Regions from separate parts of the Kitasatospora sp. NPDC059817 genome, predicted to be linked through region 2. Evidence: predicted binding sites of a transcription regulator. Region 2 holds the regulator's gene; each other region holds the start of a gene.
The links. The regulator HrcA, encoded in region 2, represses chaperone genes, less so after heat shock. The targets are predictions, from matches to a motif close to TTNGCACTCNGNNNNNCNGAGTGCNAA.
Positions count from the first base shown of each region.

Region 1 (6,577 bases), on a different contig from region 2:
ACGGCGCACTTGAGCGGGTCGGTGCGGATCAGCTCGGGCTCGTAGCCGGAGAGGAACTTCTCGGCGAACAGCACCAGGCGGGCGCCGGCCGCGGCGGCCTCACGGACCAACTCGGCGGCCTGGGCGGCGTTGGCGGGTATGTCGCCGGCCACGGCCTGGGCCTGGACGGTGGCGATCCGCAGTGGGCGCTCGGGGTGACGGACGGCGGCGGCGGGGACCGGGGCGGGAGACATGGCCGTCACGCTAGCGGACGGCTTCGGGCAGCCCCGGACGGCCCTGGACCGGCCCTGGGCGGCCCCGGACGGCCCCGGCGACCGTACGCGGATGTCGGTGGTCTCAGTGGACGGCCTCGTCCGGGTGGTCGGTGGCGGCGTCGCCCAGCGGATCGGTGCCGCGCGGCGACCGGACCGACGGCACGGTGATCCGCTGGACCCTCGGCCGGGTACGCCAGTTGACCCGCCGTACGTCGCGGGCCAGCGCGCCCGGTCGCCAGAGTTCGACGACGGCGGTCACGGCGCCCAGCACGAACCCGGCGGCCAGCCAGCCGGCGACCACGTCGCTCGGCCAGTGGACCCCGAGGGCGATCCTGGTCCAGCCGATGGTCAGCACCGTCGCCGCCGCCACCGCGCAGGCGGCGATCCGTCCGCGTCGACGGACCCGGTACCAGACCAGGCCGACCAGCACCGCGCAGGTGATCGCCGAGGCCATGGCGTGCCCGGAGGGGAAGGCCGGGCCGCCGGCGTGCGAGACCGGGTCGGTGAAGGAGGGGCGTTGGCGGCCGACGGCCAGCTTCAGCGCCCACTGGCCGCCCCAGCCGACCAGGGTCTGGGCGGCCACCCAGCCGGCCAGGACCCGGGCGCCGATCAGCCACAGCCAGACGGCCGCGATGCCGAGCAGGGTGCGCATCGTGACCGTGCCGCCGATGTCGGAGAGCGTCTGCACCGAGGCGGTCCAGATCCGGTGCTGCCGGGCGAAGGTGTGCAGTTCGCCGATCCAGCTCTGGTCGAGCTGTTCCAGCGGATGCCAGTGCCGGGTCACCAGGGCGGCCAGGAGGCCGAACAGCGCGGCACAGACCACCGCGAGCGCCGAATCCCGCAAGAGGCGGCGGTGACGCGCAGTGACGGTGGTCGAGCTGTTGGTCAGGTGCATGGCTGACACCTTCCCAGTGTCCCGGGCCGATCAGGACCACGGGTGATAGCGATTCGGCATCGTTTGTGGGGAGAACCTGCGTACGCCGGGGGCGGGCGCCGGCGGAAGGTGGGAACGCGCGTGCCCGTTCGCGGGTTTCACCCTGTACGGCGGCCGGCGGGGCGGCGGGCGCGTGTGCGGGGCGTGACGGAAGCGCTCGGAAGCAGTTGCGGAAACGGCACCTAAGGTGCTCGACCGGTCACCCGGTGTCCATAACCGGGGTGAAAACCGGCAGCATACTGCATCGCGGGGAAGAATCTGAGTAACTTGGGAATGTTGTCCGGATTCTGTTCGTTGGATCGTTACGTGTGAGCCCCGCGGGGCCCCCATTTCTTGCCCTCTCGGGGGGCAGGCAGGCAGACCTCGGCAATTCCAGCAAAGGGAGCAAGCATGGCCACCCGTGCCGTCGTTCGCGACAGGGCCGACCGGACTCGCGCGGCCCGCCCGACCAACCTTGAGGCCGACCGCGACCTGGTCGGCATGTACCTCGACGAGATCGCCAGGACACCCCTGCTCGATGCCGCCGAGGAGGTCGAGCTCTCACTGCGGATCGAGGCCGGCGTGTACGCCCAGCACCTGCTGGAGCAGGGCGTGTTCCCCGACGGCGTGAAGCGCGAGGAACTGGAGGCGATAGCCGAGGACGCCGAGCGCGCCAAGGACGTCTTCATCCGCTCGAACCTCCGGCTCGTGGTGGCGGTCGCCCGCCGGTACCCGCGCAGCGGCCTTCCGCTGCTGGACCTCATCCAGGAGGGCAACGCCGGCCTGGTGCGCGCCGTCGAGAAGTTCGACTACGCCAAGGGTTTCAAGTTCTCCACCTATGCCACCTGGTGGATCCGGCAGGCGATCACCCGGTCGATCGCCGACCAGTCCCGCACCATCCGGCTGCCCGTGCACCTGGTCGAGGAGCTGGGGCGGATCCGGCGGGTGCAGCGGGAGAAGTCCAAGGAGCTGGGCCGGGAGGCCGAGCCGGCCGAGATCGCAGCCGAGCTGGACACCACCGAGGCCCGGATCAAGGACGTGCTGGACTGGGCCCGCGACCCGGTCAGCCTCAACATGGCGGTCGACGACGAGGGCGAGACCCAGTTCGGCGACCTGGTCGAGGACACCGGGGCGACGTCCCCCGAGGACGCCGTGATGGTCATGCTCCGCCGCGAGGAGCTGGACGGCCTGATCGGGCGGCTGGACGACCGCACGGCCTCGATCATCCGCTCCCGCTACGGGATGGAGGACGGCCGCGAGCGCACCCTCACCGAGGTGGGCAAGCAGCACGGCCTCACCCGCGAGCGGATCCGCCAGATCGAGAAGCACGCGCTGGCCGAGCTGAAGAAGATCGCCGACCACGCGGGCTTCGAGGCCGCCTGAGAACCCGAGCAACTGCCTGCGGCTCCATCCCCGCCCCGGGCCCTGGTGCGGAGCACTCCGCACCAGGGCCCGGGGTGTTTCGCGGGGCTCTTAGGCTGGAGGGACAGGACGATCCGGACGGCAGTCGACGGGAAGCGGAAGTGAGCAGGGTGAGCGAGCAGGGGCAGGCGCGGGAGCAGGAGCAGGGACAGGGGGAGCAGCAGGGACGGGAGGAGCGGCCGGCGGCGCCGAAGGCCCGGCTGGTCTTCCGGGACCCGCTGGACCAGCAGTCCCGGGACGACACCGACACCGGCTGGGGTGAGCGCCCCGGGGCGGGGGAGAGTGGTGGGCGGGGGCTGGACTGGTACCTGAGCCAGCGCCCGCCGCACCACGGGGACTGAGGTGCGGCGCTCAGCGCTGCGGGGCGACCAGCGCGTCGCGGATCTCGGTGAGCAGTTGGACCTCCTTGGCCTCGGCCTCCGCCAGCGTCTCGGCGGTGCTCTTCCGCCTGGCGGCCAGCCTGTTCATGGGCACGATCAGGACGAAGTAGACGACGGCCGCCGTGATCAGGAACTGCAGCAGGGCGCTGAGCACCGATCCCCACAGGATGAGGATCCCGGACGTGACCTCGCCGGTGGCGTTCAGCTCGCAGGGCCCCTTGAGGCAGGAACTGTAGGACGCCAGGTCCTTCGTTCCGAAGACGCCGACGATCGGATTGATGACGCCCTTGACGAAGGCGTTGACGATGTTGGTGAAGGCCGCGCCGATGACGACGGCGACGGCGAATTCGACGACGTTTCCACGCAGCAGGAATTGCTTGAAGCCTTTCATGCCGCCGTGAACGACGAAGTCGTTGCCCGGTTACGGGTGATCTTCCGTCGGACCGGATTGACAACCCGTCCGGCCCACCGGGCCGCCCGGCGGCGACGGCAGCCCGGCCCGTGCGGGCCCGACCGCGAGCGCCGCGGCCACCGCGAGCAGCACCAGCGCGGGCACCCCGGCCCGGCGTCGTACGGCGTGCCGCCAGCGGTGCCACCCGCCGGCCCCGCGCCGGATCGGCGGGAAGCGCGGCACCTCCCGCCGGGGCGGTACGGCGGGTGCGGGCAGCGGTACGGAGAGGCTCATGGTCGTCATGGTCACCACCGAGGTCGTGGGGGGCCGCCCCTGTGCGGGCCGGTCGTTCTCCGGCGACCCCTACGATGTGCGCCGCGCGCCGCCCCGGAAAGCCGTTATCCGCAGCCTGTGGACAACTCGGGCCCTGTGGATGAATTCGTACACCCGCACGAGTGCATCCGGCCCGCCGGGGCTGACGAACCGGGGCGGCGAGTGGTGACAGCGAGCAGGGACGACGAAGGCCCGCCGCCCCGCGGAGAACGCGGGGTGGCGGGCCTTGTCGATGCGCTGTGTGCGTCCGGCGCCGAGGTCAGCTCGCGGCCGGGGCCGGGCTGGAGGAGCTGGAAGAGCTCGAAGAACCGGAGGACGAGGACGTCGACGACGTCGAGGACGACGCCGGGGTCGAGCCGGACGACGCCGCCGAGGAGCTACCGGAGGAGCCTGCGCCCACCGTGCTGCTGGAGGACGAGCGGCTGTCGGTGCGGTAGAAGCCCGAGCCCTTGAACACGACGCCCACGGCCGAGAAGACCTTGCGGAGCCGTCCCTGGCAGTCGGGGCACGTGGTCAGCGCCTCGTCGGTGAACTTCTGCACCGCCTCCAGGCCGTTGCCGCACTCGGTGCACTGGTACTGGTACGTGGGCACTTGTCTTCCTCCTGGCACTCTCGCCTGATGAGTGCTAACGATGGTCAATGATGCGGCATTCCGCTGAATCAGTCCAGCGACTCCGATGTGAGATGAGCCGTGGCCGAGCCGCGCACACTTCTCCACCGCGGCTCCGCGCGGCTTCCACCGCGCGCCGCCCACGGCTTCGCGCGGTGCGCCACCGCGTGCCCGCTCAGCCCTTGGCCGCGCCCACCAGCTGCGCCGCGGTGCCGCGCTCCGGTGCGGCCGCGACGACCTGACCAGGCCCGCCCGGCGCGGTCAGCAGGTGCCGCAGCGACACCAGCGCGATCAGGCCCAGGCCGGCGCCGGCCACCGGCACCAGGAACCCGCTGGACGGCCCGTGGCCGTCGATCAGCTGCCCGGCGATCATCTGGCCGACCGCCAGGCCGAGGCCGATGGCGCCGGTCAGCCAGGTGAACGCCTCGGTCTTGGCGCCGTCCGCGACGAGCGTCTCGACCAGGGTGTAGCCGCTGATCAGGGTCGGCGCGATGGCCAGGCCGCAGACCAGTCCGGCGGCGGCGAGCGCGACCAGGTTGGGCATCGCCCACAGCGTCGAGCAGCCCAGCACCAGCAGGGCGTAGCTCATGACCATCCGCTGCTGCACGGACCGCCGCCAGGCGATCACGCCGTACAGCACGCCGGCCACCATCGAGCCGCCGGCGAAGATCCCGTACACGGTGCCGGCGGCGCCGTGCTGCCCGACCGAGTCGGCGAAGGCGTTCACCGAGACCTGCATGCCGCCGAACACGGCGCCCACCCCGAGGAAGGCCCCGGCCAGCAGCCGGACGCCGGGGGAGGCGAGCGCGGAGGCGCGTCGCACGCCGGGCTGGGGCAGTGCCCGGGCGGGCGCGGTGCGCCGCTGGGCGGCGAAGGCCAGGCCGCCGACGAGGGTCAGCGTGGCCTCGGCGATCAGCCCGGCCGAGGGGCTGACCGTGGTGGCGACGGCGGTGGCCAGGATCGGGCCGATCACGAAGGTGAACTCGTCCGTCACGGACTCGAAGGCGAACGCGGTGCCCACCTTGGCCGCGGACGAGGCGGACGCGCCGTCCGCGGTGAACTCGGCGATCCAGCGGGCCCGGACCATGGCGCCGATCTGCGGAACGCTCGCGCCGGCCGGGACGGCGGCCAGGAACAGGCTCCAGGCCGGTGCGTGGCCGAGCGCCAGCGCGATCAGCGCGCCGACCGAGGCGGCGTGCACCACGACGGTCGGGACGAGGACGGCGGTCTGGCCGTACCGGTCGGCGAGCCGGCCGGTCTGCGGGCCGATCAGGGCCTGGGCGACGGCGGCGACGGCCGCGACGGTGCTCGCGGTGCCGTACGAGCCGTGGGTGTCCTTGACGAGCAGCAGGATGCCCATGCTGAGCATCGCGTATGGCAGCCGCGCGAGGAATGCCGGTGCCAGGAACGTCCAGGCGCCGGGCGTGCGCAGCAGTGCGCCGTACCCGACCCGCACGGGGGCGGGGGTGTCGACGGCATCGGCGGTGCCGTCGGCGGGGGTGGGGTTGGCGGTGTCACGCGGGGTCGCGGTGTCCGCGGGGTCGTCGACCGTTCGGCGGGCCGTCACGGTCGGTCCTTCCTGCTGCCTGGTAGCGCGGCAGGGCATGGGGTGGCCCCGACGGCGCCGAGAGTCGTCCTCTCGCGCGTCGACCGGGGTAGATACCGGGCCGGACCGGCGTGGTGGCCGAGGTCCGGACCGCGGCCGCCGAACGGTCGCGCCAACTCTGCTTCAGGCAGATGCTGGGTGTGATCTGACCATCATACATATACGCGCGTAGATGTCGCGCGAATCCCCAGACTGCAAGGCACGTCCAAAATTGTCCTGCCCATCGAAGGTGAACAGCGGGTGAGGCCTTCCGGTCTTCCGGTCACCACCCGCCGCCCACCCGCCGGGCTCACCGCCCGTGCAGCCACCCCGCGAGCTTTCCGCCCTTGTCCACGGCCCGCAGCCGCCGCTCGGCCGCCTCGCCGACCTCGTCGGTGGTGACCACCAGCAGCTCGTCCCCGCCGCGCAGCACCGTCGCCTTGTCCGGCACGAAGGAGCTGCCCTCCCGCACCACCAGGGTGACGGCGGCCCCCTTGGGCAGCCGCAGCTCGCTGACCTCCACGCCGGACATCCGGGAGCCGGGGGAGAGCGCGACCGACAGCAGGTGCCCGTGCAGCTTCTCCAGCGGGGCGGACTCGATGTCCAGGTCCTGGCCCATCGAGCCCTCGCCGATCCGCAGCTGCTTGGCCACCCAGGGCAGGGTCGGGCCCTGGAGCAGGGTGAAGACG
Region 1 is NZ_JBHWIR010000051.1:27,776-34,352, forward strand. It holds gene ACFV61_RS13710 (carbon-nitrogen hydrolase family protein) at 1-233, opposite strand, end outside; gene ACFV61_RS13715 (phosphatase PAP2 family protein) at 337-1,149, opposite strand; gene ACFV61_RS13720 (sigma-70 family RNA polymerase sigma factor) at 1,579-2,550, shown strand; gene ACFV61_RS13725 (hypothetical protein) at 2,691-2,930, shown strand; gene mscL (large conductance mechanosensitive channel protein MscL) at 2,941-3,360, opposite strand; gene ACFV61_RS13735 (hypothetical protein) at 3,391-3,654, opposite strand; gene ACFV61_RS13740 (FmdB family zinc ribbon protein) at 3,953-4,285, opposite strand; gene ACFV61_RS13745 (MFS transporter) at 4,479-5,870, opposite strand; gene ACFV61_RS13750 (potassium/proton antiporter) at 6,199-6,577, opposite strand, start outside.
Region 1: ACFV61_RS13740 (FmdB family zinc ribbon protein) is a predicted target of HrcA. The motif match lies at 4,297-4,323, and genes of this name have one in related genera.

Region 2 (6,577 bases):
GCCCGTACGGCAGCCGCACCGACTCGCCGCCGTCCAGCGGCACGGCGTGCGCCCAGCTGCGGCGCAGGGTCGCCTCACCGGCGGTGGTGAGGGCGATCGGGCGCCCGTCGGCCGTCCAGCCCCGCACCTCGGTCTGCTCGCTGCCCCAGTGGGTGAGCCGCCGGGACGGCCCGCCGTCCACCGGCACCACGTGCACCTCGGGCGCGCCGTCCCGGGTGGAGGTGAAGGCGATGTGCCGCCCGTCGGGGGCGAACCGGGGGTGTCGGACGGGCAGGTGATCGGCCGTCAGCCGCCAGGCCCGGCCACCGTCCAGCGGGGCCAGCCAGACGTCGTCCTCGGCGACGAAGGTGACCAGGTCACCGTGCAGATGGGGGTGGCGCAGGTAGGCGCCCGCAGAGGTGCTCAGGGGTTCCGTCACGCGGTCAGCGTAGGCACGCGCGCGCACGGCGCGGGCCGGTTCGGGCAGACTCCGACCACACGGGCGGGCCGGCTACGACCAGCGGCCGGTGCGCCCCAGCAGCAGGGCGCCGGCGGCCACCCCGGCGGTGGAGGTGCGCAGCACCGAGGGGCCCAGCCGGTACGGCCCGGCGCCCGCCTCGGCGAACGCGGCCAGCTCCTCCGGGGAGACCCCGCCCTCCGGGCCGACCACCAGCACCACGTCCCCGGCCGCGGGCAGCGCGGCCAGCGCCAGCGGCTCGGCGCCCTCCTCGTGCAGCACGGCGGCGAACGCGGCCTGGGCCAGCAGCGGCGCCAGCTGCCGGGTGGTCGCCGGCTCGCGCACCTCGGGGAAGCGCAGCCGGCGGGACTGCTTGCCGGCCTCCCGGGCGGTGGCCCGCCACTTGGCCAGCGCCTTGGCGCCCCGCTCGCCCTTCCACTGCGTGATGCAGCGCGAGGCGGCCCACGGGACGATCACGTCCACGCCGACCTCGGTCATGGTCTCCACCGCGAGCTCGCCGCGGTCGCCCTTGGGCAGCGCCTGGACGACGACGATCCGCGGCGCCGGCTCGGGCTCCCGGCGGACGGCGGCCACCGTGACGTCGATCGCGTCCTTGCCGAGCACCGCGGCGACCGTCCCGTCCACCCCGAGGCCCAGCCCGTCGGCGAGGGTCACCGCCTCGCCCGCCGCCAGCCGCTTCACCGCGGCCGCGTGCCGCCCCTCCGGCCCGTCGAGGCGCACCACGGAGCCGGGCGCGGCGGCGGCGATCCGCTCGGTCTCGACGACGAAGACGGGGGCGGTCATGCGGGGAACCTCCGGGGGGTGGGGCGGATCGGGAACGCGAAAGGGGCGCCGGGCAGAACCCGGCACCCCCGCGCGGACGGCCAGGGCCTGGCGGCCCGGGCTGGGTCCTAGGGCCTAGCGGCCGTTGAACGCGTCCTTGAGGCGCGAGAACAGGCCCTGCTGGCCCGGCGCGAACTGGCCGGACGGCCGCTCCTCGCCGCGCAGCACCGCGAGCCGGCGCAGCAGCTCCTCCTGCTCGGGGTCGAGCTTGGTGGGCGTCTGCACCTCGACATGCACTATCAGGTCGCCTCGGCCGCCGCCGCGCAGGTGCGTGATGCCGCGGCCGTGCAGCGGGATCGACTGGCCGGACTGGGTGCCGGGCCGGATGTCGAGCTCCTCCAGCCCGTCCAGGGTCTGCAACGGCACCTGGGTGCCGAGGGACGCGGCCGTCATCGGGATGGTGACGGTGCAGTGCAGATCGTCCCCGCGCCGCTGGAAGACGGTGTGGGTGGTCTCGGCGATCTCGACGTACAGGTCGCCGGCCGGGCCGCCGCCGGGGCCGACCTCGCCCTCGCCGGCCAGCTGGATCCGGGTGCCGTTGTCGACACCGGCCGGGATCTTGACCGTCAGGGTGCGCCGGGCGCGGACCCTGCCGTCGCCGGCGCACTCCGGGCACGGGGTCGGCACGACGGTGCCGAAGCCCTGGCACTGCGGGCAGGGCCGGGAGGTCATGACCTGGCCCAGGAACGACCGGGTGACCTGGGAGACCTCGCCCCTGCCGCGACACATGTCGCAGGTCTGCGCGGAGGTGCCGGGGGCCGCGCCCTCACCGCTGCACGTGGTGCAGGTGACGGCCGTGTCGACCTGGAGTTCCTTGGTGGTGCCGAAGGCGGCCTCCTCCAGGGTGATCTCCAGCCGGATCATGGCGTCCTGGCCGCGGCGGGTGCGCGAGCGCGGGCCGCGCTGGCCGGCCGCGGCGCCGAAGAAGGCGTCCATGATGTCGGAGAAGCCGAAGCCGGCCGCCCCCGCGCCGAAGCCGCCCGCGCCCCCGCCGCCCGGCGAGAGCGGGTCACCGCCGAGGTCGTAGACCTGGCGCTTCTGCGGGTCGGAGAGCACCTCGTAAGCGGCGTTGATCTCCTTGAACCGCTCCTGCGTCTTCGGGTCCGGGTTGACGTCCGGGTGCAGTTCGCGTGCCAGGCGTCGGAAGGCCTTCTTGATCTCGTCCTGCCCCGCATCCCGTCGGACGCCGAGTACCGCGTAGTAGTCCGTGGCCACCAAATGCTCCGCTTGTTCCGCCTGTAGTAGTGCTGCGACTGGACACCGCCGTCAGAGGTTCCGACGGCGGCCTGTGCTACGACTCGGCCAGGATCTGGCCCACGTACCGCGCCACCGCACGCACCGCCCCCATTGTGCCCGGATAGTCCATCCGGGTCGGACCGATCACACCCAGTTTGGCCACGCTCTCGTCGCCCGAACCGTAACCGACCGACACCACCGAGGTGGAATTCAGCCCCTCGTAGGCGATCTCCCGCCCGATCCGGACCGTCATCGCGGCGTCCGCCGTCTCACCCAGGAGACGGAGCAGGACGACCTGCTCCTCCAGGGCTTCCAGCACCGGCTGGATGGTCAGGGGGAAGTCGTGCCCGAAGCGGGTCAGGTTGGCCGTGCCGGCCAGCATGATCCGCTCCTCGTTCTGCTCGGCGAGCGCTTCGAACAGCGTCGCCAGGACCGTGCTGACGGTCGGGCGGTCCGGCGGCTCGAAACCCGCCGGGAGCTCCTCCAGGAACCCCGGCACGTCCGGCAGCCGCTGACCGACGGCCCGCGCGTTGATCCGGGCCCGCAGGTCCGCCAGGACCGTCTCGCCGACCGGGCCCGGGCAGTCGACCATCCGCTGCTCGACCCGGCCGGTGTTGGTGATCAGGACCAGCATCACCTTGGTCGGGGCCAGCGCCACCAGCTCGATGTGCCGGACGGTGGACCGCGACAGCGAGGGGTACTGCACCACCGCGACCTGCCGGGTGAGCTGGGCGAGCAGCCGCACCGTCCGCATGACCACGTCGTCCAGGTCGACGGCGCCGTCCAGGAAGTGCCGGATCGCCCGGCGCTCGGGGGCGCTCATCGGCTTGACCTCGGCGAGCTTGTCGACGAACAGGCGGTACCCCTTGTCGGTGGGGATGCGCCCGGCGCTGGTGTGCGGCTGGTGGATGTAGCCCTCCTCCTCCAGCGCCGCCATGTCGTTGCGCACGGTCGCCGGGGAGACTCCGAGGTTGTGCCGCTCCACCAGGGCCTTGGAGCCGACCGGCTCCTCGGTGCCCACATAGTCCTGGACGATCGCGCGGAGCACGGCGAGCTTGCGGTCGTCCAGCTGGCGAACCTCACCGGCCATGGGGCACACACCTCCGTCTTCGCACGTTGTCCGTTCGTGTCACGCATGCTGCTGCCCGCTCCGGGAGGATCCCGGCTCCGGCACCCGCTTTGGCACTCTGAACCTGCGAGTGCCAAAACCGTACCTGCCAGTGTAAGGCCCGGGCCCAACGGCAGGAACGGCCCGGCCGGAGTGATCCTGCCCGCAGTTCCCGGCGCGGGGGTGGTGCCGCAGGGCCGTCCGGGTGGCAGCATCGAAGACGACGGCGAATGGAGGAGCAAGCAATGTCGAGCTCGGGCCAGCACACCCGTTTCGCGCCCGACCGCGGCCTGACCGGCCGCATGGTCGTGACGATGTTCGTGATCGGGCTGCTGTACGTCGGTTTCACCGGTCTGCTGATCGTGCTGCTGCGCGGCGCCTGGCCACTGATCGTCCTGATCTCCGGCGGGCTGTTCGTGGCCCAGTTCTGGTTCAGCGACAAGATCACCGAACGGGCGATGGGCGCCCACCAGGTGACCCCTGAGCAGTACCCGCAACTGCACGGCACCATCGACCGGCTCTGCGCGCTGGCCGACATGCCCAAACCCCGGGTGGCGGTCGCCGACAACGACATGCCGAACGCCTTCGCCACCGGCCGCAACCCGCAGAACGCCGTGGTGTGCGTCACCACCGGCCTGCTGCGCCGGCTGGAGCCCGAGGAACTGGAGGGCGTCCTCGCCCACGAGCTGTCCCACGTCGCCCACCGGGACGTCGCGGTGATGACCATCGCCGGCTTCCTCGGCGTCCTCGCCGGGGCCATGACCCGGATCGCCATGTACGGCGGGTTCATGGGCGGCAACCGCAACAACAACGACCAGAACGCGGCCATCGTCGCCCTGATCATCCCGCTGGTGTCGATGGTCGTCTACGCCATCAGCTTCCTGCTCACCCGGCTCCTGTCCCGCTACCGGGAACTCGCCGCCGACCGCGCCGCCGCCCAGCTCACCGGCCGGCCCAGCGCCCTCGCCTCCGCGCTCACCAAGGTCACCGGCCAGATCGCCGCCATCCCCAGCAAGGACCTGCGCCAGGCACAGCCCTACAACGCCTTCTACTTCGCCCCCGCGCTGAGCGCCCGGGAGACCGCCTCGCAGCTGTTCTCCACCCACCCGACGCTGGAGAAGCGGCTCGCGGAGCTGGCGAAGATCTCCGAGCAGCTCGGCCGCTGAGGCCCCGGCCCCCTGCGGCCCTCCCGCCCCCCTCCTGGCTCCTCCCGACTCCCTCCCCCGAAAGGACCGCCGTGGGAATCCTGGACACCCTGTTCGGGCGCACCAAGCCCGTCAAGCCCGACCTCGACCAGCTGTTCGGCGTCCCGTCCGCCGCCCTCACCCTGGAGGCCGCGGCCGGGTTCACCCCCACCGGGCTCGGCTCGGTCTGCTTCGCCGCCGTCGAGGGCGCGGCCTTCGGCCAGGTCGAACAACAGGTGCGGGCGCTGCTCGACGCCGACACCGAGCGCGGCGGCGTCCCGGTCGAGGCCTCCAAGGACGGCTACGGCTACTCCTGGCTGCTCGCCCGGCACACCCCCGAGGAACTGCCGGACCTGGTCAACGACCTGCACGCGGTCAACAGCGAGCTGGAGGCGAACGGCTTCGGGCCGCAACTGCTCTGCTCGCTGGTCGGCTTCCGCAACCCGGACGGGCAGTCGCTGGCCCTGGTCTACCTCTACAAGCGCGGCACCTTCTACCCCTTCGCCCCGATGCCCGGCGGCGGGGAGCGGCGCAACAGCCCGCTGGAGCTCCAGGTCAACGCGACGCTCGGGAACGACCTGCGGCTGGAGAAGGACCTCAGCCGCTGGTTCCCGGTCTGGGGCGCGCCGGGCCTCTGACGGTCCGTCCGTATAGTCGCTTTCATGCACAGCCGCCAGTACGGACCCGACCTGACCCCGCCGTGGAAGAAGCAGCAGCCCGCCCCGGAGGTGACCGCCGAACGGGACCTGGTGGTGGAGGAGGCCGCCACCGGCTTCTGCGGCGCGGTGGTGCGCTGCGAGAAGACCGCCGAGGGCTTCACCGTCACCCTGGAGGACCGCTTCGGCAAGCTCCGGGTGTTCCCGCTGGTGCCGCGCGGCTTCCTGCTGGAGGGCCGGACGGTCACCCTGGTGCGCCCGGCCGGCCCCGCCCCCTCCCGCACGCCGGGCCGCACCGCCTCCGGCTCGGTCGCCGTCCCCGGCGCCCGGGCCCGGGTCGCCCGCGAGTCGCGGATCTACGTCGAGGGCCGGCACGACGCCGAACTGGTCGAGCGGGTCTGGGGCGACGACCTGCGGATCGAGGGCGTGGTCGTCGAATACCTGGAGGGCGTGGACGACCTGCCCGCGATCGTCGCCGACTTCGCCCCCGGCCCGGGCCGGCGCCTCGGCGTCCTGGTCGACCACCTGCTCCCCGGCACCAAGGAGCACCGCATCGCCGCCCAGGTCACCGGCGACGCCGTCCTGGTCGTCGGCCACCCGTACATCGACATCTGGCAGGCCGTGAAGCCCGCCTCCGTCGGCATCCCCGGCTGGCCCGCCGTCCCCCGCGGCGAGGAGTGGAAGGAGGGCGTCTGCCGCCGCCTCGGCTGGCCGGTGAACACCCCCGCCGCCTGGAAGCGGATCCTCTCCACAGTGGACAGCTACAAGGACCTGGAGCCGGAACTGCTGGGCAAAGTCGAGGAGTTGATCGACTTCGTGACGATTCCGGAGTGAGGTCGGTCAGACGTACTGCTGAAAGTCCGTGGTGTCCAGATCGATATCGAGCAGGCCGATGGGGACGGGCTCCCCGAACTTACTGGTCCGCTCGGACATGTACCTCGGGAGCCCGGACCCGGGGTGCTTGCCCAACTCGGTCAGCAGCACGCAGACCCCCTTGATCGGGTCCACGATCAGGTACGCAGGAACGGTGCCCTCGGCGTAGAGCTCCCGCTTGGTCCGGTAATCACGATCGACGCTGGTCTTCGACACCACCTCGACCACCAGGGTGACGGCA
Region 2 is NZ_JBHWIR010000016.1:51,786-58,362, forward strand. It holds gene ACFV61_RS06095 (PDZ domain-containing protein) at 1-418, opposite strand, end outside; gene ACFV61_RS06100 (16S rRNA (uracil(1498)-N(3))-methyltransferase) at 491-1,240, opposite strand; gene dnaJ (molecular chaperone DnaJ) at 1,355-2,494, opposite strand; gene hrcA (heat-inducible transcriptional repressor HrcA) at 2,571-3,605, opposite strand; gene htpX (zinc metalloprotease HtpX) at 3,869-4,789, shown strand; gene ACFV61_RS06120 (hypothetical protein) at 4,861-5,445, shown strand; gene ACFV61_RS06125 (DUF3097 domain-containing protein) at 5,470-6,297, shown strand; gene ACFV61_RS06130 (Uma2 family endonuclease) at 6,304-6,577, opposite strand, start outside.

Region 3 (6,577 bases), on a different contig from region 2:
CGGCGAGCCGCTGCCCGCGCAGCTGCACTGAGGAACCGGGCAGCGGGGGCCGGCCCCACCGGGACCGGCCCCCCGCCCGCCGCGCGCGCTCAGGCGTCGATCAAGGCCCGCCACTCGGCGACCTTGGCCGCGTCCACCGGCGTCCGCCAGCCGTCGACCCGCACCGCGCCGCCGACGTGGAAGCCGTCGAAGCCCTCGGCCCGCAGCCCCTTCAGGTGTTCGGCCCGCAGGCCGCCGCCGATCAGGATCCGCTGCCCGTACCCGGGCTCGCCCGCGCGGGCCAGGTCCGCCAGCAGCACCTCGTGCCCGGCGTCGACGCCGGCAGGCGCGCCCGAGGTGAGGAAGGTGTCCAGCCCGGGCAGCGCGCCGACGGCGGCCCGCAGGGCGGCCCGGTCGGCGCTGTGGTCGATCGCCCGGTGGAAGGTCCAGCGGCAGCCGGCCACCGCCTCGGCGACGGCGGCGGTGGCGGCCAGGTCGACGGCGCCGTCGGCGTGGAGGAAGCCGAAGACGAACTCCTCGGCGCCCTCGGCCCGCAACGCGGCGGCCCGGGCGGCCAGTTCGTCCAGGCCGCCGGGCGCGAAGCCGTCCTGGATCCGGAGCATGACGCGCAGCGGGATGTCGACGGCGGCCCGGATCCGGGCGAAGTCCTCGACGGACGGGGTGAGCCCGTCCGCGGCCATGTCGGTGACCAGTTCGAGCCGGTCGGCGCCGCCCGACTCGGCAGCCTGGGCGTCCTGGGGCGTCAGCGCGATGACTTCGAAAATTGGTCTAGACATATCAGTAGGTTGCCACATCCGGCCGGGCCCGGCGAGCACTTCGCCCCAGCCCCCGGGTCACGCCAGGCTGCGCCCCTTCCCGGAGCCCCCGCCGAACCGTCCGCCGAGCCCGTCGCCGGTCCCGATCCGGCGCACCGCCACCGCGGCCGCCACCAGGAGCAGCAGCACCGGCGCCGCCATCGGCAGCACGTGCCAGAACCCGCGGCCCTCGCGCCAGATGTTGAACAGGCCCGCGAACATCGTCAGCGACAGCACCGCGACCCCGACGGCCGCCGGCAGCACCCGGCCGCGCAGCGCGGTGAAGGTCAGCAGCAGCGGCCCGATCAGCAGCACCGCGAACCACTGCATGTCCAGCGGGAAGGTCGAGTCGCCCCAGTGCTGGAGCGCCACCAGCAGCCCACCCCCGAGGACCGAGGCCAGCGCCAGCCCGCCGGAACGCCAGGAGGCCCTGGGGAGCAACTCCGTCGGCGCCGCGGCCAGTAGCAGCGCCCCCAGCACGAACGGCATGGTGGCCACGCTGCTGTCCCCCACCCCCCAGAGGTCGAACTCCGGCGGCAGCACGACGGCCTTCGCCAGCACGAACAGCGCGGAGACGGCCTGGACCAGCGAGATGACCCGCACCGCCGTCCAGCGCCCCGTCACGACGGCCACCGCGAGCAGCAGCGCGATCACCGGCGGCGCGATGGTCAGGGCGTACGTGAGGTACGAGTCGTCCCAGGTCAGCCGATGGGCGGCCCGCTCCGCATCGCTCACCCACGGCACCAGGGCCGCACCGGCCAGCGCCCCGGCGACCATCGGCGCGGCCAGCGCGAGCACCCGCCCGGCCAGCGAGGAGCCGGTCAGCCCGAGCCGCACCCGCAGCCCGTACGCGGCCAGGTCGAACGCCTCGCGGGCGACGGCCGAGCGGCCGGCCTCCGCCGTGGTGTCGGCGAACACCGCGGCCAGCTCCTCGCCGCGCTCCCGGCGGTAGCGCGGCGGGTAGAACTGCAGCGCCGCCCGCAGCGCGGTCGAAGGCGCCCCCATCGTCGGCGTGGTCATGGGTGTGGTCATGCGAAGAACCCCCTCATCATCGACTTCCCCTCCGGCTCCGGCTTTCCCTGCAGCGCCGACAGGACGTTCGCGAGACGGCGCTCCGCCTCGGTGGCGACGGCCCGCAGCCGCTCCGCCTCGGAGGCCAGCGCCTCCCGGCCGACGCTGGTCAGCGCGTAGCTGCGCCGTGCCCGCCCGTCCACGACCTCCTCCGCGGCGACCTCGATCAGCCCCTGCTGGAGCAGCCGGTCGAGGGCGCCGTACAGGGTGCCGGTGCGCATCTTGACCCGGCCCTCGGAGATCGCGGCGATCTCCTGGATGAGGGCGTAGCCGTGTCTCGGGGCGTCCGCCAGGGCGGTGAGCAGCAGCAGCGTCGGCTCCTGCATCGAGCGTTCAGTCATACGACTACATATATCGTCAACCTACCTATAGGTCCAGTACTCCCGCCGCCCGGTCCACCACGCGGACCACGAGCGGGCTGGGAGCGGACCAGGAGCAGGCCAGGAATGGGCTAGGAGAGCTCCCCCACCGGCGCGACCACCGCACCCTGCTTGCCGCACACCCAGTGCGGCTCCGGCCCCAGCTCCGGCTCCACGCCGAGCGCGTGCGGGTCCCCGTCGGCGGCGCAGGCGGTGCACAGCGGCCAGCGCCCGTACGCCTCCAGCAGCGCGTCCTGGACGTCCTGGGCGACCAGCCCGAGCACGTACTCGGTGCCGTCCGGCCACTGTTCCAGCCACCAGCGGCGGTGCGTCACGGCCTGCTCCACCAGGGAGACGACGGCGGCGTCCGCCACGTCCCGCGCGGTGAGGTCGGCCAGGATCAGCGCCCGCGCGTTGTGCAGCGCGGTCTCGATGTCGTCGGAAGCCATCTGTCCATTCTCCGGTAGAACGCCGTGTGGGCGGCCCCCCGAAGGGGACCGCCCACACGATCAGGAACCAACTGATCCGATCGGTGTGATCAGGATCAGAAGTCCATGTCACCGCCCGGCATGCCGCCGCCGGCGGCCGCAGCGGCCTTCTCCGGCTTGTCGGCGATGACGGCCTCGGTGGTGAGGAACAGCGCCGCGATGGAGGCGGCGTTCTGCAGCGCGGAGCGGGTCACCTTGGCCGGGTCGATGATGCCCTCGGCGATCAGGTCGACGTAGGTGTTGGTGGCCGCGTTCAGGCCGTGACCGGCGGGGAGGTTGCGCACCTTCTCCACCACGACGCCACCCTCCAGGCCGGCGTTGGTCGCGATCTGCTTGATCGGGGCCTCCAGCGCGACCTTGACGATGTTGGCACCGGTGGCCTCGTCGCCCTCCAGCTCCAGCTTGTCGAAGGCGACCGAGGCCTGCAGCAGCGCGACGCCACCACCGGCGACGATGCCCTCCTCGACGGCGGCCTTCGCGTTGCGGACGGCGTCCTCGATGCGGTGCTTGCGCTCCTTGAGCTCCACCTCGGTGGCCGCGCCGGCCTTGATGACGGCCACGCCGCCGGCCAGCTTGGCGAGGCGCTCCTGGAGCTTCTCGCGGTCGTAGTCCGAGTCGCTGTTCTCGATCTCGGCGCGGATCTGGTTCACGCGGCCGGCGACCTGCTCGCTGTCACCGCCACCGTCGACGATGGTGGTCTCGTCCTTGGTGATGACCACCTTGCGGGCGGTGCCCAGCAGGTCGATGCCGGCGTTCTCCAGCTTGAGGCCGACCTCCTCGGAGATCACGGTGCCACCGGTGAGGATGGCGATGTCGCCGAGCATGGCCTTGCGGCGGTCGCCGAAGCCCGGGGCCTTGACGGCGACGGACTTGAAGGTGCCGCGGATCTTGTTCACGACCAGGGTCGACAGGGCCTCGCCCTCGACGTCCTCGGCGATGATGACGAGCGGCTTGCCGCTCTGCATGACCTTCTCCAGCAGCGGCAGCAGGTCCTTGACCGAGCCGATCTTGGAGTTGGCGATGAGGATGTACGGGTCCTCGAACGTCGCCTCCATGCGCTCCAGGTCGGTCGCGAAGTAGGCGGAGATGTAGCCCTTGTCGAAGCGCATGCCCTCGGTGAGCTCAAGCTCCAGACCGAAGGTGTTGCTCTCCTCGACGGTGATGACGCCTTCCTTGCCGACCTTGTCCATGGCCTCGGCGATGAGCTCGCCGATCTGGGTGTCGGCGGCCGAGATGGAGGCGGTGGAGGCGATCTGCTCCTTGGTCTCCACGTCCTTGGCCTGGGCCAGCAGCTGGTCGGAGACGGCGGCGACGGCCTTCTCGATGCCGCGCTTCAGGGCCATCGGGTTGGCGCCGGCGGCGACGTTGCGCAGACCCTCGCGAACCAGGGCCTGGGCGAGCACGGTGGCGGTGGTGGTGCCGTCACCCGCGACGTCGTCGGTCTTCTTGGCGACCTCCTTGACGAGCTCCGCGCCGATCTTCTCGTAGGGGTCCTCGAGCTCGATCTCCTTGGCGATGGAGACACCGTCGTTGGTGATCGTGGGGGCGCCCCACTTCTTCTCCAGCACGACGTTGCGACCCTTGGGGCCGAGCGTGACCTTCACTGCGTCGGCGAGCTGGTTCATGCCACGCTCAAGGCCGCGGCGAGCTTCCTCATCAAAGGCGATGATCTTGGCCATCAGAAGTGGTCCTCCGGGACACGGTCGACTGCTCGGACCAAGGGGTGCCCGCGACGGACGGCCCTGGTGTGCGGGGGTCCTTTCCCCTACCGCTCCCGGGGGCCTCACCGACCCGGTCCGCTGTCACTCTCACGCTGTGAGTGCTAACGCCAATGATTAGCACTCCGGGTGGTCGAGTGCAAGCCCAATCGCGATCCCGCGAGCCGTCCGGGGCGCTCCCGCCGACCCGCGCAACTCCCCGCCGGGGAACGCCGACGGGCCCGCACGACGCGTGTCGTACGGGCCCGTCGAGAAGCGAGTGGTCACCAGCCGTGGGCCGCGCCGAGCTCCTGGGGTCGGAAGGGGGTCACACCGCGGCGCGGACCATGTCCGCCTGCGGGCCCTTCTGTCCCTGGGAGATCTCGAACTCGACCCGCTGGCCCTCCTCGAGGGTGCGGTAGCCGTCCATCTGGATCGCGCTGTAGTGGACGAAGACGTCCGCACCACCGTCGACCGCGATGAAGCCGTAGCCCTTCTCCGCGTTGAACCACTTGACGGTGCCCTGAGCCATTCCGAACTCCCCTAGTGCTGTGCTGGCCCTTCACGCGCCCGCAGGTCGCGGGCCCGGGTCTGGTTTGAAGGCCGGCCCGGGGAACCCCCCCTGGGCGCAGCCGTGCACGCCGCAGTCCTCCGCCGGGGGTGCCTGACGGCGCCCTGTGAGCGGGTGATTACGTCGACCGCGGCTGAATGTATCCGGATCGACGCCCTCTGCAACAGGGTCAGCTGCGGGGAATTCCGGCACCGCGCCAAGGGGCAGGACGGGCGAAAGCGGGAGGAATTCGGCATTTCACGCCGGACATAGCGGACGGATTACTACAAATCCCCGCGGGAATTCTGACATCTGCCTGACATGTTTCACGGCCCAGGCACCCGACCGGTCTCAGCGGCCGGACGACCGTCCGGCGATTCGCGGGTGAGGATGAGGGGAAGCCCTGTTCCCAACCGAGCCACACTCTACTCCGACTTGACCCCGCCATATTCCCGCCGAAATGCGGCCGGCCGTCCGTGCGTACGGAGAACGGAATTCCGTACGCGCGAACGGCCGGTCGGACGAACGGCTCGGGCGGAGTGCCCGGATCGGGGCGCGGCTCAGCAGCCGCCGGCCACCGCCGGGATGATCGAGACGCTGGCGCCGGCCGCGATCCCGGTCGCCAGGCCCTCGGCGAAGCGCACGTCGTCGTCGTTCACGTAGACGTTGACGAAACGGCGCAGCTTGCCGGCGTCGTCCAGGATGCGGGCGGCGATCCCCGCGTGGTTCTTCTCCAGGTCGGCGATGACCTCGCCCAGGGTGGCGCCCTCGGCGGCCACCTCGGCGGCGCCGCCGGTGTAGGTGCGCAGGATGGTGGGGATACGGACGTTGGCGCTCATGGTTCTCCTAGCGGGTGCGACCCAGCGGGGTGGGGGGTGTTTCAGGCGGACGCGAGGCCGGCGTCGTGGAAGGACGCCAGGGTCGGGCGGATGACGGCGGTCATCCCGGCCCCGGCGACGGCGTCCAGGGTCTTCAGGCCGTCGCCGGTGTTGATCGCGACGGTCTCCTTGGCCGGGTCCAGCTGGCCGGTCTCCACCAGCTTCTTCAGCACGCCGACGGTCACCCCGCCCGCGGTCTCGGCGAAGACGCCCTCGGTCCGGGCCAGCAGCCGGATCGCGTCCACCACCTCGGCGTCGGTGACGTCCTCGACCGCGCCGCCGGTGCGCCGGGCGATGTCCAGCACGTACGGGCCGTCCGCCGGGTTGCCGATCGCCAGCGACTTGGCGATGGTGTCCGGCTTGACCGGGCGGATCACGTCCTGGCCGGCCTTGAACGCCGCCGACACCGGCGAGCAGCCCGCCGCCTGGGCGCCGAAGACCCGGTACGGCCGGTCCTCGACCAGGCCGAGCCTGATCAGCTCCTGCAGCCCCTTGTCGATCTTGGTCAGCTGGGAGCCGGAGGCGATCGGGATGACGATCTGCTCCGGCAGCCGCCAGCCGAGCTGCTCGCAGATCTCGTACGCCAGCGTCTTGGAGCCCTCGCCGTAGTAGGGGCGCAGGTTGACGTTGACGAAGCCCCAGCTCTCACCGGCCGGGTCGCCGATCAGCTCCGAGCAGAAGCGGTTCACGTCGTCGTAGTTGCCCTCGATGCCGACCAGCTCGCCGCCGTACACCCCGGC
Region 3 is NZ_JBHWIR010000006.1:69,114-75,690, forward strand. It holds gene ACFV61_RS02470 (HelD family protein) at 1-31, shown strand, start outside; gene ACFV61_RS02475 (copper homeostasis protein CutC) at 90-776, opposite strand; gene ACFV61_RS02480 (hypothetical protein) at 834-1,826, opposite strand; gene ACFV61_RS02485 (PadR family transcriptional regulator) at 1,823-2,206, opposite strand; gene ACFV61_RS02490 (hypothetical protein) at 2,317-2,673, opposite strand; gene groL (chaperonin GroEL) at 2,769-4,391, opposite strand; gene ACFV61_RS02500 (cold-shock protein) at 4,738-4,941, opposite strand; gene ACFV61_RS02505 (MoaD/ThiS family protein) at 5,520-5,798, opposite strand; gene thrC (threonine synthase) at 5,840-6,577, opposite strand, start outside.
Region 3: groL (chaperonin GroEL) is a predicted target of HrcA. The motif match lies at 4,548-4,574, and genes of this name have one in related genera.